DNA from 3 places in the Streptomyces sp. NPDC047002 genome. Region 2 is predicted to be linked to each of the others. Evidence: predicted binding sites of a transcription regulator. Region 2 holds the regulator's gene; each other region holds the start of a gene.
What was found. The regulator HrcA, encoded in region 2, represses chaperone genes, less so after heat shock. The targets are predictions, from matches to a motif close to TTNGCACTCNGNNNNNCNGAGTGCNAA.
Positions count from the first base shown of each region.

Region 1 (5,486 bases), on a different contig from region 2:
TCACCTTGACCGGGTCGATGACGCCGGCCTTGACCAGGTCGACGTACTCGCCGGTGGCGGCGTTGAAGCCGTTGCCCTTGTCGAGCTCGGCCACCTTGGAGGTGATGACGTAGCCCTCAAGGCCCGCGTTCTCGGCGATCCAGCGCAGCGGCTCGACGACGGCGCGGCGGACGACGGCGACGCCGGTGGCCTCGTCGCCCTCCTTGCCGAGGCTGCCGTCGAGGACCTTGCCCGCGTGGACGAGCGCGGAGCCACCGCCGGAGACGATGCCCTCCTCGACCGCGGCGCGGGTCGCGGAGATCGCGTCCTCCAGGCGGTGCTTCTTCTCCTTGAGCTCCACCTCGGTGGCCGCGCCGACGCGGATCACGCAGACGCCGCCGGCCAGCTTCGCGAGGCGCTCCTGGAGCTTCTCGCGGTCCCAGTCGGAGTCGGTGGTCTCGATCTCGGCCTTGATCTGGTTGACGCGGCCCGTCACGTCGGCGCTGTTGCCGCCGCCGTCGACGATGGTCGTGTCGTCCTTGGTGACCGTGACGCGGCGGGCGGTGCCCAGCACGTCGAGGCCGGCCTGGTCGAGCTTGAGGCCGACCTCCTCGGCGATGACGGTCGCGCCCGTGAGGGTGGCGATGTCGCCGAGCATGGCCTTGCGGCGGTCGCCGAAGCCGGGGGCCTTGACGGCCACCGCGTTGAACGTGCCGCGGATCTTGTTGACGACGAGGGTCGAGAGGGCCTCGCCCTCGACGTCCTCGGCGATGATCAGCAGCGGCTTCGAGCCACCCGCCTGGATGACCTTCTCCAGCAGCGGCAGGAGGTCCTGGATGGAGGAGATCTTGCCCTGGTTGATCAGGATGTACGGGTCCTCGAGGACGGCCTCCATCCGCTCCTGGTCGGTGACCATGTACGGGGAGAGGTAGCCCTTGTCGAAGGCCATGCCCTCGGTGAAGTCCAGTTCGAGACCGAACGTGTTGGACTCCTCGACGGTGATGACACCGTCCTTGCCGACCTTGTCCATCGCCTCGGCGATGAGCTCGCCGACCTGCTGGTCCTGCGCGGAGAGCGCGGCCACGGCGGCGATGTCGGACTTGTCGTCGATGGGGCGCGCGGTGGCCAGGAGGTCCTGGGAGACCGCGGCGACGGCGGCGTCGATGCCGCGCTTGAGCGCGGCGGGGGAGGCGCCGGCCGCGACGTTGCGCAGGCCCTCGCGCACCAGCGCCTGGGCGAGCACCGTGGCGGTGGTGGTGCCGTCACCCGCGATGTCGTTGGTCTTGGTCGCCACCTCCTTCACGAGCTGCGCGCCGAGGTTCTCGTACGGGTCCTCGACCTCGACCTCGCGGGCGATGGTGACGCCGTCGTTGGTGATGGTGGGGGCACCGAACTTCTTGTCGATGACGACGTTGCGGCCCTTGGGGCCGATCGTCACCTTGACCGTGTCGGCCAGCTTGTTGACGCCGCGCTCGAGGGCGCGACGGGCGTCCTCGTCGAACTTCAGGATCTTCGCCATGGGAGCTTCTGTCCTCTCGAACGACCTGCGCCCCCGTCCGCCCGGCGTTCGCAGGGGGGCCAGGGGCGCAGATCAGAAAAGCAATACGGGTGGAGTTACTTCTCGATGATCGCGAGCACGTCGCGAGCCGAGAGGACGAGGTACTCCTCGCCGCTGTACTTCACCTCGGTGCCGCCGTACTTGCTGTACAGAACGACATCGCCGACCGAGACGTCGAGCGGCAGGCGCTCGCCGTTCTCGAAGCGGCCCGGGCCCACGGCAAGGACGACGCCCTCCTGGGGCTTCTCCTTCGCGGTGTCCGGGATGACCAGGCCAGAGGCCGTGGTCTGTTCGGCGTCGAGCGGCTGGACCACGATGCGGTCCTCAAGCGGCTTGATGGCAACCTTGGTGCTGGCGGTCGTCACGATCCGACCTCCCCCTTCGGAGATCTCACGGGGTTGACTGTCTGAGGGTGGCGACCAGGTGGATCCGTCGTCGCGGGTGCCGGACCTGCCCGTCGCGCGTTCTGGCACTCTCACTCGGGGAGTGCCAGAGCCGAGACTATGACCGCGGTTAGCACTCGGTCAAGCGGAGTGCCAGTCGACCTGGCGCGCGGCGCGACGGCCGGGGCGTACGGAGCGGGGCGGCGCGCCCCCGGGGCACGGTATGCCCGCGGGATCCGCCGCGGGCACACCCCGGGCGTGGCGGCGGCCCCGAACGTCCGTCCGGGGCCGCGTGGGCGGGTCGCGCGGCGCGGCGTGTGCCGCGGCCGCGGTCAGACGTAGTCCTCCAGGCGCGCCACGGCGTAGCCCTGGTCCGTGATGCGCTTCAGGAGGTTGCGGATGTTCTCCACCATCGTGGCCTTCCACTCGGAGGGCCCCTGGAAGTGGGTGAGGACGATGTCGCCCGGCTCGAAGTGCTGGGCCTCGTCGCGCCAGTCCATGTGGGTGGGGAACGCCTCGGTCTCCCACAGCGGGAAGGCCTTGATGCCGCAGGACTTGGCGATCCGCAGCGTGTCGCCGTTGTAGTTGCCGTACGGCGGCCTGAACAGCGTCGGCCGCCTGCCGTACTCCTTCGCGAGCTTGTCCTGCTGGCCGCAGATCTCGTGCTCCTGCTGCGCATGGGTGAGGCCGGGGAGGTAGGGGTGGGTCAGGGTGTGGTTGCTGAGGGTGACGCCCGAGGCCTGCACCTTGGTGAAGTAGCCGTAGTCGTCCTTGATCAGGTAGTCGCTGAGGAAGGCGCTGTAGGGGACGTGCAGCTCGGACATCATCGAGATGAAGTCGGGCTCCTTCTCCGAGCCGTCGTCGATCGTGAGGAAGACGACCTTGTCCTTGGTCGGGACGCGGGTGAAGACGGGCGGCAGCCCCTGCTCGCCGCCCTCGGCCTCGAACCCCTTGCGGGTGGGGATCACCGGCTTCACCGCGGGCGGCGGCGGCGCGAGCAGCGGTGGGGTGGCGAGGCCCCACTTCTTCGCCGCCGCGAGGCGGGCCGCCGCGGTCGCCCGCACGCGCGCCGCGTACGAGGCGAGCGCGCCTGCCGCCTCTGCGGGCCGCGTCCCGGCCGCGGGCGCGCCGGGCACCGGCCGCACGGACGGCTTGGCGGCCGGGCGGAGTTCGGGGCTGCGGGACGGGGTCCCCGGGCGGTGGGGGCCGGGCGCGGAGGAGGCGCCGGATGCGGACGGGGCGCCCGATGCGGCGGACGGCGCCGGTGCGGAGGCGGAGGCCGGTGCGGAGGCGGAGGCCGGTGCGGAGGCGGAGGCCGGTGCGGAGGCGGAGGCGGGGGCCGGTGCGGAGGCCGCCGCCGCGTGCGGGCCGGACGGCGCGGCGGATCCGGTGGCGGACGCGCCCGCCGAGGGGCGCACGCCCGCCGGTGCGTACCCGGGTGCCGCGGCGTCCCCGCTCGGCGAGGCGGCGACGCCTGCGGCGCCCGCGATCCCGGGCGCGCCCGCCTTCCCCGCGTCGTTCGCGAGGTCGGCGCCCCCGGCGGAGCAGCCGGAGCCGAGCGCGGCGACGGAGGCGACCGAGGCGGCCAGCAGCGCGGAGGCGACGGCGCGTGCGGGCCGCCCCTGCGCCCGGCCGTCCCGCCCGGGTCTGCGTCTGCGGCGTCCGGCACGCGCGCCTCCGCCCGCTCCACGCGTCCGCTCTTTCATCATTTCTTCCGTTTGTCGTACTAGTCGCATGGCGCCGCATCCTGTCAGCGCCGCGGGCCCGCCCGGCGCAGACACCGCCGCCCGGCGCCCGCACTCCCCCGCCTGGCCGACAGCGCGGCGCACTGCCCGACAATGGGCCGGTGACCGAAGACCCGCCCCGCCTCGCGCCCCTGCTCACCCCGGAGGGCCAGGCCCTGCTCGCCGAGGTGCGCGACCACGACCCGGCACAGGAGCTCGCACTCGCCACCCGGCTGCGCCGCGACCACGACGCCGCCCTGGTCTCCGCGGCGCTCGGGCAGGCGCGGCTGCGGCAGCGCGCGGTGGCGAAGTTCGGCGCCGAGGACGCGCACCGGATGTACTTCACGCCGAACGGCGTCGAGCAGGCCACCCGCACCGCCGTGGCCGCCCACCGCGCGGCGCGCTTCCGCGCACTCGGCGTCGCGCGGGTGACGGACCTGTGCTGTGGGATCGGCGGCGACGCGGTGGAGCTCGCGCGGGCGGGGATCGCCGTCACCGGCGTCGATCTGGACCCGCTGACCTGCGAGATCGCCGAGGCCAACGTGCGCGCCCTGGCTCCGGAAGGGCCGCGTGCCGCCTTCGTGCGCGCCGATGCCACCGCGTACGACACCACCGGCGCCGACGCGCTGTTCGTCGACCCGGCGCGGCGCCGGGGCGCGGGCCGGGTCTTCGACCCCGAGGCGTACGCGCCGCCGCTGTCCTGGGCGCTCGACGCGGTGCGCCGCACGGGCCTCGGCGCGATCAAGATCGCCCCCGGCGTCCCGCACGAGCTGGTCCCCGACGACTTCACCGCCGAGTGGATCTCGTACGAGGGCGACGTGAAGGAGGCGGTCCTCTGGCACACCCCGGACGACCCGGGCCCGCCCCGGCGCGCCACGCTGCTGCCCGCGGGCGCCGCGGTCGCCGACCGCGGCCTGCCCGACCCCCCGGTCCGCGCCCCCGGCCGCTACCTCTACGAGCCGGACGGTGCCGTCATCCGCGCGCACCTCGTCGCCGAGGCCGTCGCCGGCCTGCCGGACGCGGGCCTGCTCGACGCGACGATCGCGTACGTCACCTCGGACATCCGCCAGGAGACGCCGTTCGCGACCTGCTACGAGATCACCGACGTCCTCCCCTTCCACCTCAAGCGCCTCAAGGCGCTGCTGCGGGAGCGCGAGGTGGGCGTTCTGACCGTCAAGAAGCGCGGCTCGGCCGTCGAGCCCGAGGAGCTGCGCAGGAAGCTCAAGCTCAAGGGCCGCAACGAGGCCACGGTCGTCCTCACCCGCACCGCCGGCGCCCCCACCATGCTCCTCGCCCACCGCGCGCCGCGGCCCCACTGACCCCCGGCGCCCGTCAGGCGCCCGACCGCCCGCGGTAGGCGCGCTGGCGGCAGGCCGGGGAGCAGTAGCGGCGGGGGCGGCCCCTGGGGGCGGCAGGCACGGGCGCGCCGCAGACGGCGCAGCCCCCGTCGGCACTGTCGTCGGCGTTACGAAAGGACGCGGCGTTTCCGTCACGGGAGGTGGCGGCGACGAGGGCGGCCACGCCGTCCAGGGTGCGGGCGAGGCCGAAGTCGAAGGGGTCCTCCGGGGCGTCGAAGGCGCCGCTCACGCCGAGGCGGGCGATCGCGGGATACGACGCCATGTGCCCGACCAGCCGGTCCTGCCCGTGCCACCAGCGGGTGTGCGAGACGCCCGACGCGCGCTCCGCCTGGAGCACGTCGTGGACCCTGCGGGCAGCGGAGAGCACGAACCCGGCCAGCAGGTCGACCACGGCCGCGGCCTGCGCGGGCGGGAGGCCGGTGCGCTCGGCGCAGCCGAGTGCGTGGTCGTAGTCGGCGAGGACGTGCGGTCCCGGCAGGCGCCG
Region 1 is NZ_JBEYWC010000016.1:117,775-123,260, forward strand. It holds gene groL (chaperonin GroEL) at 1-1,498, opposite strand, end outside; gene groES (co-chaperone GroES) at 1,594-1,902, opposite strand; partial or broken gene AB0910_RS17300 (polysaccharide deacetylase family protein) at 2,253-2,969, opposite strand; gene AB0910_RS17305 (class I SAM-dependent methyltransferase) at 3,767-4,963, shown strand; gene AB0910_RS17310 (TetR/AcrR family transcriptional regulator) at 4,977-5,486, opposite strand, start outside.
Region 1: groES (co-chaperone GroES) is a predicted target of HrcA. The motif match lies at 2,051-2,077, and genes of this name have one in related genera.

Region 2 (5,486 bases):
GCGGTCCTCCAGGGTGACCGTGGGGCCCTGCGCGGTCTTCTCGCAGCGGATCACCGCGCCGCAGAACCCGCTCGACACCTCCTCCACGACCAGGTCGGGCTCCGCGGGAACCTCGGGCACGGGCGTGGAGCGCTTCCACGGGGGCGTCAGATCAGGGCTGTAACTCCGCACGGCCCCGACCCTATGCCGATCGCCGCCCGATGTCCCGGCCCCGCCACCCGGCGCTGCCCCGCGCCCGTTCAGGAGGGGCGGCGTCACACCCCGCCCCGCGCCAGCGCGTCGCGCTGGGCGCGGACGAACGCGGCGTCCACCACCGCGCCGTGCCCCGGCACGTACAGCGCGTCCTCGCCGGCCAGGCGCAGCAGGCCGTCGAGCGCGGCGGGCCAGCGGTGCGCCACCGCGTCGGGCCCCGCCTGCGGCGGCCCCGACTCCTCCACCAGGTCGCCGCAGAACAGCACGGCGGGACCGGCCGCGGGGCGCACCAGCACGGCCAGGTCGCAGGCGGTGTGGCCGGGGCCCGCGTCGACCAGCAGCACCCGCACGCCGCCGAGGTCGAGCCCGTACGGCTCGGCCCCGACCTCGCGCACCCGCGGCGCGCCGGGGCCGAGGCCGTCCACCGCGGCCCGCGCCCCGGCCGCGGGCGCGCCGTGGCGCACGGCGTCCGCGTACAGCGCGGCCCTGCCCGCCGACCCGCCCAGCGCCTCGGCGAGGCCCGCGGCCCCCACCACCTCGGCACCGGGGAACGCGCCCGCGCCCAGCACATGGTCGAAGTGCGGGTGGGTGAGGGCGAGATGCCGCACGGGTGCGCCGCCGGTGAGCCGCAGCGCCGCGTCCCGCACCGCCGCGCCCTGGCGCGGGGTGCCGCCCGCGTCCACGAGCAGCGCGCCGCCGGCGCCCGCGACCAGCCCCACCGTGCAGTCCCAGCCGGGCAGCCTGCACCGGTGCACACCGGGCGCGAGCCGCTGCCAGCCGTCCGGGCCCGGCGCCCCCGGCTCCCCGGCCATCCGCCGCCCTCCGCTCTCTTCCGTCTCTGCTGTCTCTTGCCTCTTGGCCTCTTGGCGACTCTGTCTCTTCCGGTACGTGCGGTTCTGCTGTCCCCGCCGGATTCCTGTTCCGCCGCCCGTCCCGCTGTCCCGTTTCCCCGCCTTCGCCCGGGTACCCGCGCGCGGGCCCGGCCCGTACCCGCAACCTCTCACGCCCCGGCGGCGCGATCACGTGGAACACTGCCTTGCTAGGCGCGCCCCCACCGGCCGTACACTGGCTCGGAAGGAGCTGGCACTCGGGCGGAGCGAGTGCCAAACGGGGTCGCAGAGCGCGACGAGGGACGACGAACGACGACCGCTGGAGGTGTGCGCCGTGCTCAGCGAACGCAGACTCGAAGTGCTGCGCGCCATCGTCCAGGACTACGTCGGCACGGAGGAGCCCGTCGGCTCCAAGGCGCTCACGGAGCGCCACGGGCTCGGCGTGTCGCCCGCGACGATCCGCAACGACATGGCCGTACTCGAAGAGGAGGGCTACATCGCCCAGCCGCACACGAGCGCGGGCCGTATCCCCACCGACAAGGGATACCGGCTGTTCGTGGACAAGCTGGCGGGCGTCAAACCGCTCTCCTCGCCCGAGCGCAGGGCCATCCAGAACTTCCTGGAGGGCGCCGTCGACCTCGACGACGTCGTCGGCCGCACGGTCCGGCTGCTCGCCCAGCTGACCCGGCAGGTCGCCGTCGTGCAGTACCCGTCGCTGACGCGGTCCACGGTGCGCCACGTCGAACTGCTCTCGCTTGCGCCCGCCCGGCTGATGCTCGTGCTGATCACCGACACCGGACGGGTCGAGCAGCGGATGATCGACTGCCCGGCACCGTTCGGCGAGATCGCCCTCGCGGACCTGCGGGCCCGGCTCAACAGCCGGGTGGTGGGCCGCCGCTTCGCCGACGTGCCGCGCCTGGTGCAGGACCTGCCCGAGTCCTTCGACGTGGAGGACAGACCCACGGTCTCCACCGTCCTCGCGACCCTGCTGGAGAACCTGGTCGAGGAGACCGAGGAGCGGCTGCTCATCGGCGGCACCGCCAACCTCACCCGCTTCGGGCACGACTTCCCGATGATGATCAGGCCCGTGCTCGAAGCCCTGGAAGAGCATGTGGTGCTCCTCAAGCTGCTCGGCGAGGCGGGGCAGCCGGGCATGACGGTCCGCATCGGGCACGAGAACGCCCACGAGGGCCTCACTTCCACATCTGTCGTAGCCGTCGGCTACGGTTCGGGCGACGAGGCAGTCGCCAAACTCGGCGTGGTCGGACCGACCCGCATGGACTACCCCGGAACGATGGGAGCGGTACGCGCAGTGGCACGTTACGTCGGACAGATCCTGGCGGAGTCGTAAGTGGCCACGGACTACTACGCCGTTCTCGGCGTGCGCCGCGACGCGTCCCAGGACGAGATCAAGAAGGCGTTCAGGCGGCTCGCACGCGAGCTGCACCCTGACGTCAACCCGGACCCGAAGACGCAGGAGCGCTTCAAGGAGATCAACGCCGCGTACGAGGTGCTCTCCGACCCGCAGAAGAAGCAGGTCTACGACCTCGGCGGGGACCCGCTGTCCAGCAACGGCGGCGGGGCCGGCGGCTTCGGCGCCGGCGGCTTCGGCAACTTCTCCGACATCATGGACGCGTTCTTCGGCACGGCGTCCCAGCGCGGCCCGCGCTCGCGCACCCGCCGCGGCCAGGACGCCATGATCCGGCTGGAGGTCGAGCTCAGCGAGGCGGCCTTCGGCACCACCAAGGACATCCAGGTCGACACGGCCGTCGTCTGCTCCACCTGCAACGGCGAGGGCGCCGCGCCCGGCACCTCGGCCCAGACCTGCGACATGTGCCGCGGCCGCGGCGAGGTCTCGCAGGTGACGCGGTCGTTCCTCGGCCAGGTCATGACCTCGCGCCCGTGCCCCCAGTGCCAGGGCTTCGGCACGGTGGTGCCGACGCCGTGCCCGGAGTGCGCGGGCGACGGCCGGGTGCGCTCCCGCCGCACGCTCACGGTCAAGATCCCCGCGGGCGTCGACGACGGCACCAAGATCCAGCTCGCGGGCGAGGGCGAGGTCGGCCCGGGCGGCGGCCCCGCAGGCGACCTGTTCGTGGAGATCCGCGAGCTGCCGCACTCCGTCTTCCAGCGCCGCGGCGACGACCTGCACTGCACGGTCACGATCCCGATGACGGCCGCCGCGCTGGGCACCAAGTGCCCGCTGGAGACGCTCGACGGCGTGGAGGAGGTCGACGTCAGGCCCGGCACGCAGTCCGGCCAGTCGATCCCGATGCACGGCCGGGGCGTGACCCATCTGCGCGGCGGCGGCCGCGGCGACCTGATCGTCCATGTCGAGGTCACCACCCCGGCGAAGCTCGACGCCGAGCAGGAGCACCTGCTGCGCGAACTGGCCAAGCTGCGCGGGGAGGAGCGTCCGACGGGGCAGTTCCAGCCCGGCCAGCAGGGGCTGTTCTCCCGGCTGAAGGACGCGTTCAACGGGCGTTAGGGGTCAGGCACCACCGCTGCCCGTCGGCGCGCGCACCCGTTCGCGGTGCGCGCGCCGACGGCGTTAGGCGGCCGCCGCGGCCCGGCTCGTGGGACACCGGCCGGGTCCGCGGCGCGGCTCGGGGCCCGCAGGCCAGGTCCGCCGCCCGGGGCTTGAACTCGCCCCTGCCGCCGGGCGCTCCATACCGGTTGGTCTCTCCGTTCTGCCGCCGGACGAACCGGGTCAAACAGCGCCTCCGCACCGCCATGACCGTTGGTTCTTCCCTTGGTATATGCCGGATGCGAGGGCGATTCTGCGCTCTGGTACGGGCATGGCACCATGCGTGCATGTCCTCCACGCTGACCGATCTCTGTCGGTATCCGATCGTGCAGGCCCCCATGGCAGGCGGAGCGTCCTGCCCCCAGCTGGCCGCCGCGGTCTGTGACGCGGGCGGGCTCGGCTTCCTCGCCGCCGGCTACAAGACGGCCGACGGCATGTACGACGAGATCAAGCGCCTGCGGGGACTCACGGCCGCGCCGTTCGGGGTGAACGTGTTCCTCCCGCAGACCCGGCACGCCGACCGCGCCGCCGTCGACCTCTACCGCAGCCAGCTGGCCGGGGAGGCCGACTGGTACGACACCCCGCTCGGCGACCCCGAGGCGGGCTGGGACGACAACTACGAGGCCAAACTCGCCGTCCTGCTCGACGAGCCCGTGCCGGTCGTCTCCTTCACCTTCGGCTGCCCGCCGCGCCGCGTGCTCGACCGCTTCCGCCGCGCCGGCACGTACACCGTCGTCACCGTCACCACCCCCGAGGAGGCGCGCGCCGCCCAGTGGTCGGGCGCCGACGCGGTCTGCGCCCAGGGCATCGAGGCCGGCGGCCACCAGGGCACCCACCACGACGACCCGGCGACCGACGGCGCCGGCATCGGGCTGCTCTCCCTCGTGCTCCAGGTCAAGGACGCCGTGGAACTCCCCGTCCTCGCGGCCGGCGGCATCATGCGCGGCCCCCAGATCGCCGCCGTGCTCGCGCTCGGCGCCCAGGCCGCGCAGCTCGGCACCGCGTTCCTCGTCACCGACGAGTCGGGCGCCCCCGACCTGCACAAGCAGGCCATGAGCAACCCGCTGTTCGCCCGCACGGAGCTCACCCGCGCCTTCTCGGGGCGCCCCGCGCGCGGCCTGGTCAACCGCTTCATGCGCGAGCACGGCCCCTACGCGCCCCAGGCCTACCCCGAGGTCCACCACGTCACCTCGCCGCTGCGCAGGGCCGCGGCCAAGGCGGGCGACCCCCAGGCCATGGCGCTCTGGGCGGGTCAGGGCCACCGCATGGCGCGGCCCATGCCCGCGGCGCAGCTCGTCGAGGTGCTCGCCGCCGAGACCGAGGCGGCACGCGCCGCGATGACCCTGGGAGGCACCCGGTGACCGCACCGGTCTTCGTCGTGGACGACGGCACCCGGCTGCGTCCCGGCACGGTCGTGCTCGAAGGTCCTGAGGGGCGCCACGCCGTCTCCGTACGGCGGCTGCGCGCGGGCGAACAGGTCGTCCTCACCGACGGCGCGGGCACCGGCGCGTACGGCACCGTCGCGGCGGCCGAGGGCAAGGACCGGCTCACCGTCGACGTCGTGTCCGTACGCACCGAGGACGCGCCCGCGGCCCGCATCACCGTCGTACAGGCGCTGCCCAAGGGCGACCGCGGCGAACTCGCCGTCGAGACCATGACCGAGACCGGCGTGGACGCGGTCGTGCCCTGGCAGGCCGCGCGCTGCGTCACCCAGTGGAAGGGCGAGCGCGGCGCCAAGTCCCTCGCCAAGTGGCGGGCCACCGCACGCGAGGCCGGCAAGCAGTCGCGCCGCCTGCGCTTTCCCGAGGTCGCGGACGCGGCCACCACCCGCCAGGTCGCGCGGCTGCTCGCGGACGCCGACTTCGCTGCCGTGCTGCACGAGGACGGCGGCGTCGCCGTGCCCCTCGCCACCGCGAAACTGCCGGACGCCGGGCACCTGG
Region 2 is NZ_JBEYWC010000003.1:189,158-194,643, reverse strand. It holds gene AB0910_RS05385 (DUF3097 domain-containing protein) at 1-171, opposite strand, end outside; gene AB0910_RS05380 (MBL fold metallo-hydrolase) at 255-1,004, opposite strand; gene hrcA (heat-inducible transcriptional repressor HrcA) at 1,357-2,373, shown strand; gene dnaJ (molecular chaperone DnaJ) at 2,374-3,507, shown strand; gene AB0910_RS05365 (nitronate monooxygenase) at 3,834-4,907, shown strand; gene AB0910_RS05360 (16S rRNA (uracil(1498)-N(3))-methyltransferase) at 4,904-5,486, shown strand, end outside.

Region 3 (5,486 bases), on a different contig from region 2:
CGACGTGGTGCGGCCGCAGAAGCCGAACACCATCGCCAAGTCGCTGGCGATCGGCAACCCGGCCGACGGCCCCTACGTGCTGGACATCGCCCGCCGCACCGGCGGCGCCGTGGAGGACGTGAACGACGAGCAGGTCGTGGACGCGATCAAGCTGCTGGCCCGCACGGAGGGCATCTTCGCGGAGACCGCGGGCGGCGTGACCGTCGGCGTCACCAGGAAGCTGATCGAGGACGGGCGGCTCGACCCGGCCCTGACCACGGTCGTGCTCAACACCGGCGACGGCCTCAAGACGCTGGACGCGGTCGCCCCGACGACCGGCCCCACGGCGACGATCCGGCCCAGCCTCGACGCGTTCCGCGCGGCCGGGCTGGCGAGCTGACCCGCAGCGCGCGCCCCGCAACCGAGCCCCGAGACACCCGAGAGGCAGGCACCCGCCCATGAGCGTCAATGTCCGCATCCCCACCATCCTGCGCACCTACACCGGCGGCAAGGCCGAGGTCCCGGCCGAAGGCGCCACCCTCTCCGAGGTCCTGGCCTCGCTGGAGAAGGACCACCCCGGCATCGGCGGGCGCGTCCTGGACGACGAGGGCAAGCTGCGCCGCTTCGTCAACGTGTACGTGAACGACGACGACGTCCGCTTCGAGCAGGGCCTGCAGACGGCCACGCCGGACGGCGCCGGCGTGTCGATCATCCCCGCGGTCGCCGGCGGCTGCTGACCGCCCGCCCGGGTCCAACGGCCGCCCGCCCGGGTCCAACGGCCCGGCGCCGTGCGGCAGTCGTCGCGAAAGGCCCCCACCGCACCGGCGTGTGGGGGCCTTTCCGTATGGTTGAGCGCGGTACGATTCATGCGAGCACGGGTCCGCCCATCCGCGACGTGCCGGCCATACCCCACGCGCACAGGAACGCGACAACATCGGGTCAAAGTTTTGGTACTGATTGCGCAATAAGTGCGCTTTGCGCGGCCCGACTTGCCCAGGAACGCGAACGTACTTCCGGTTCGCGTCTTCAGCCATGCCCAGAATTCTCGTCGGATTGACCTGTTGCAGAGGGCAGTTGGGCAGATACATTCAGCCGCGGTCGACGCGTTCCGGCGCGAAGTGCGGTCCCTTGCAGGGGCCAGTAATAGGGGAGTTGGGCATGGCTCAGGGCACCGTCAAGTGGTTCAACGCGGAGAAGGGCTACGGCTTCATCGCGGTCGACGGTGGTGCGGATGTTTTCGTCCACTACAGCGCGATCCAGATGGACGGCTACCGCACCCTTGAAGAAGGTCAGCGAGTTGAGTTCGAGATCTCGCAGGGCCAGAAGGGTCCGCAGGCGGACATGGTCAAGCTCGCCGTCTGATCCCGGCGCGATCGGCCAGCAGCATACGCAAGCCTAACCGAGGGGCCCGCACCCGCAGACACCGGGGGTGCGGGCCCCTCGCGTGCGCCGTGCGCGGGGGCGCGCGGGCCCCCGCGCGCCTCGTGCACGGGGGCCCGTACCGCGGAGCGGCTTGCACTCGGGTGGGTCGAGTGCTAATCATTGGCGTTAGCACTCTACTGGTGAGAGTGACAACTTGGACCGGGTCAGTGAGGCCCGAGGCGCGAGTCCGGAAGGAACGGGCAGCGCACTGGCCGTCCGTCGCGGGCACGGGCGCGGTCCGGAGAAATCCACCCCAGTCCGGGAGGACCACTTCACATGGCCAAGATCATCGCGTTCGACGAGGAGGCACGGCGCGGCCTGGAGCGCGGGATGAACCAGCTCGCCGACGCCGTCAAGGTCACCCTTGGCCCCAAGGGTCGCAACGTCGTCCTTGAGAAGAAGTGGGGCGCGCCCACGATCACCAACGATGGTGTCTCCATCGCCAAGGAGATCGAGCTCGAGGACCCGTACGAGAAGATCGGCGCCGAGCTGGTCAAGGAAGTCGCCAAGAAGACGGACGACGTCGCGGGCGACGGCACGACCACCGCGACCGTTCTCGCCCAGGCCCTGGTCCGCGAGGGCCTGCGCAACGTGGCCGCGGGCGCGAACCCGATGGCCCTCAAGCGCGGCATCGAGAAGGCCGTCGAGGCCGTCTCCGGCGCCCTGCTGGAGCAGGCGAAGGACATCGAGACGAAGGAGCAGATCGCCTCCACCGCCTCCATCTCCGCCGCCGACCCGCAGATCGGCGAGCTCATCGCCGAGGCCATGGACAAGGTCGGCAAGGAAGGCGTCATCACCGTCGAGGAGTCGCAGACCTTCGGTCTCGAGCTCGAGCTCACCGAGGGCATGCGCTTCGACAAGGGCTACATCTCGGCGTACTTCGCCACCGACATGGAGCGTATGGAGGCGTCCCTCGACGACCCGTACATCCTGATCGTGAACTCCAAGGTCGGCAACGTGAAGGACCTCCTTCCGCTGCTGGAGAAGGTCATGCAGTCCGGCAAGCCGCTGCTGATCATCGCCGAGGACGTCGAGGGCGAGGCCCTGTCGACCCTGGTCGTCAACAAGATCCGCGGCACCTTCAAGTCCGTCGCCGTCAAGGCCCCGGGCTTCGGCGACCGCCGCAAGGCCATGCTCGGCGACATCGCCATCCTCACCGGTGGCACGGTCATCTCCGAGGAGGTCGGCCTCAAGCTGGAGAACGCGGGCCTCGACCTGCTGGGCCGCGCGCGCAAGGTCGTCATCACCAAGGACGAGACCACCATCGTGGACGGCGCGGGCGACAGCGACCAGGTCGCCGGCCGCGTGAACCAGATCCGCGCCGAGATCGAGAACAGCGACTCGGACTACGACCGCGAGAAGCTCCAGGAGCGCCTGGCGAAGCTGGCCGGCGGCGTGGCCGTCATCAAGGCCGGTGCCGCCACCGAGGTCGAGCTCAAGGAGCGCAAGCACCGCATCGAGGACGCGGTGCGCAACGCGAAGGCCGCCGTCGAGGAGGGCATCGTCGCCGGTGGCGGCGTGGCCCTGCTCCAGGCGTCCTCCGTCTTCGAGAAGCTGGAGCTGGACGGCGACGAGTCGACGGGCGCGCAGGCCGTCAAGCTCGCGCTTGAGGCCCCGCTGAAGCAGATCGCCGTCAACGGCGGCCTCGAAGGCGGCGTCGTGGTGGAGAAGGTGCGCAACCTCACCGTCGGCCACGGCCTCAACGCGGCCAGCGGCGAGTACGTCGACATGATCGCCGAGGGCATCATCGACCCGGCGAAGGTGACGCGCTCCGCGCTGCAGAACGCGGCCTCCATCGCGGCCCTGTTCCTCACCACCGAGGCCGTCATCGCCGACAAGCCGGAGAAGGCCGCCCCCGCGGGCGCGCCGGGCGGCATGCCGGGCGGTGACATGGACTTCTGATCCTCGCCACGAGGTTCGAAGTCCCGCACGGCTCGCACGAGGGCGGTATCCCCTACTCCCAGGGGGTGCCGCCCTCCGCGTTTCCCTCCGCGGTCTCCCGGGACCGCTGCCCGGGCGGGCGGCGCACGCCCCGGCCGAGATGTCGCCCGCGGCGAGCAGGTGGTCGGCGCCGCGCCGCAGCGCCTCCGCGACCAGCGCGCGCCCCATCACCCCCGGATAGGGGGCAAGCCCGGCGGGCTGCGGCACGCCCTGGAGCAGCGGGAGTCCTGGCAGCCCCGGTATGCCCGCGATCCGGCCCGCGGTGGTCTCGCCGAGGTGCAGGTCGTTGCAGAGCGCGAGGGCGAAGAGGAAGGCGCAGGGCGGCGGCCCAGATCGCGGCGCGGTGCAGGAGCTCCTGGTGTGCGGAGGGACAGCAGCGCATGCCCGGTGTCCTACCCACCCTTGGTGAACGTCCGGGCAGCCGCGTGGATGCCCCGGGCACCGGGTGGATGCCGGGACGTCCGCCAACCGTCCCCCAGCCGTACGGCACAGGACGGCGCGGGAGGCCGCGCCGCCGGGCACACTGGGCGCGGGCCGGCCGCGCCGCGGCGGGTGGGACCTGGTGGTGCGGGGCGGGTGAGAGCAGTGCGGTCAGCGGGCCGCGAGCGAGCGCCACACCGCACGGGGGAGGCGCGAGCGATGCGGGCGGCGTGGGTGGGGCGTGGGGGTGGGGCAGGGCGGCGGCTGCCGGTGCGCCAGGTCGTCGGGGTCGTGCCGGTCGTGGTGATCGGCTACTGGGTCTTCGCGCACCGCGCGCTGCTCGTGGCGGGAGCGGGACAGCTGCTGACCGCCGATGTCCGCTGGCTGCTCGCCGCATGCGGCGTCACCGCGCTCGGCTGGGTCGCGGTGTCGCTCGCGCGGCAGGGCACCGTGCTCGAACCGCTGCCCGCCGGGCGGCTGCTGGCCACGCAGTTCGCCGCCGGCGCCGCGAACCACCTGCTGCCCGCCGGGCTCGGCGCGGGCGCCGTCAACCTCCGCTTCCTCCAGAAGTGCGGCCTTCCGCTGGGGCGTTCGTCCGCGGCGCTCGCGCTCTACCTGCTCTGTGAGTCCGTCGGCCGCTGCGTGCTGCTGCTCGTGCTGCTCCTCGCCTTCCCCGGCGCGCTCGACCTGGGCGCGCTGCACCTGGGGCGGCTGCCGTCCGGGCTGCTGCTGCCCGCGGCGCTGGCCGCGGCGGGCGCCGTGGCCGTGTGCGCGGCGGTCCTCGCGCCGGCCCCTGCGCTGCGGCGCGCCCTGCGCGCGTACGCCGCGACGGCGTTCACCGACGTCAGGTCGCTGCACGCGCGGCCGTCGCGCGCGCTCGCCCTGTGGTGCGGCTCGCTCGGCTTCCCCGCGCTGCAGGCGGCGGGGCTCGTGACCGTGACCCTCGCGCTGCGGGTGCCCGTGCCGGTGGGGCACGTGGCGGTCGCCTATCTGGCGGCGAGCGTCGCCGCCGCCCTCGTCCCGACGCCCGGCGGCCTCGGCTCCGTCGACGCGGCACTCGCCGTGGCGCTGGTGGCCGCGGGCGCGCATGCGACCGTGGCGACCTCAGCGGTGCTCGGCTTCCGGATCATCACCGTGTGGCTGCCGCTGGTGCCCGCGGCGGTGACGCTGGGCGCGCTGGTGCGCAGGCGGGTGGTCTGAGGAGGGCAGCGCCGCGCCCTCCTCGTACCGTTGCGGGCGGCGCCCGGCGGGCCCGGTCAGCTGCTGGGGAGTGCGGCCTCGGGGGTGGCGGGGACCGGTTCACCGACGGCGCCCTGGGCGGCCGCGGGCGCCGTCTCGGGGTCGGCGTTCAGCTCGCGCAGCATCGTCTTGGTGAAGCCGAACCAGTACGTGGCAAGGAAGCCCGCCAGATAGCCGACGACAAGACCCACCGCGTACACGGACACCATCACGCCCATGCCCCTGTTGCCCGCGAGGAGCGGGAACAGGGCCCAGCCCGACGGGCCGATCGCGGTCGAGCCGACCGCGTCGCCCAGCTGGTTGAAGAGGCCGACGAAGCCGCCGCCGAACGCGCCGCCCACGCAGGCCGTCACGAACGGGCGGCCGAGCGGCAGCGAGACGCCGTAGATCAGCGGCTCGCCCACGCCGAGGAAGCCGGCGGGCAGCGCGGACCTGATGGTCCTGCGGACCGAGCCGTTGCGCGGGAGCCGCAGGTAGACCGCCAT
Region 3 is NZ_JBEYWC010000006.1:170,309-175,794, forward strand. It holds gene thrC (threonine synthase) at 1-379, shown strand, start outside; gene AB0910_RS08745 (ubiquitin-like small modifier protein 1) at 438-716, shown strand; gene AB0910_RS08750 (cold-shock protein) at 1,138-1,341, shown strand; gene groL (chaperonin GroEL) at 1,678-3,303, shown strand; gene AB0910_RS08760 (lysylphosphatidylglycerol synthase domain-containing protein) at 4,033-4,962, shown strand; gene AB0910_RS08765 (PTS transporter subunit EIIC) at 5,019-5,486, opposite strand, start outside.
Region 3: groL (chaperonin GroEL) is a predicted target of HrcA. The motif match lies at 1,492-1,518, and genes of this name have one in related genera.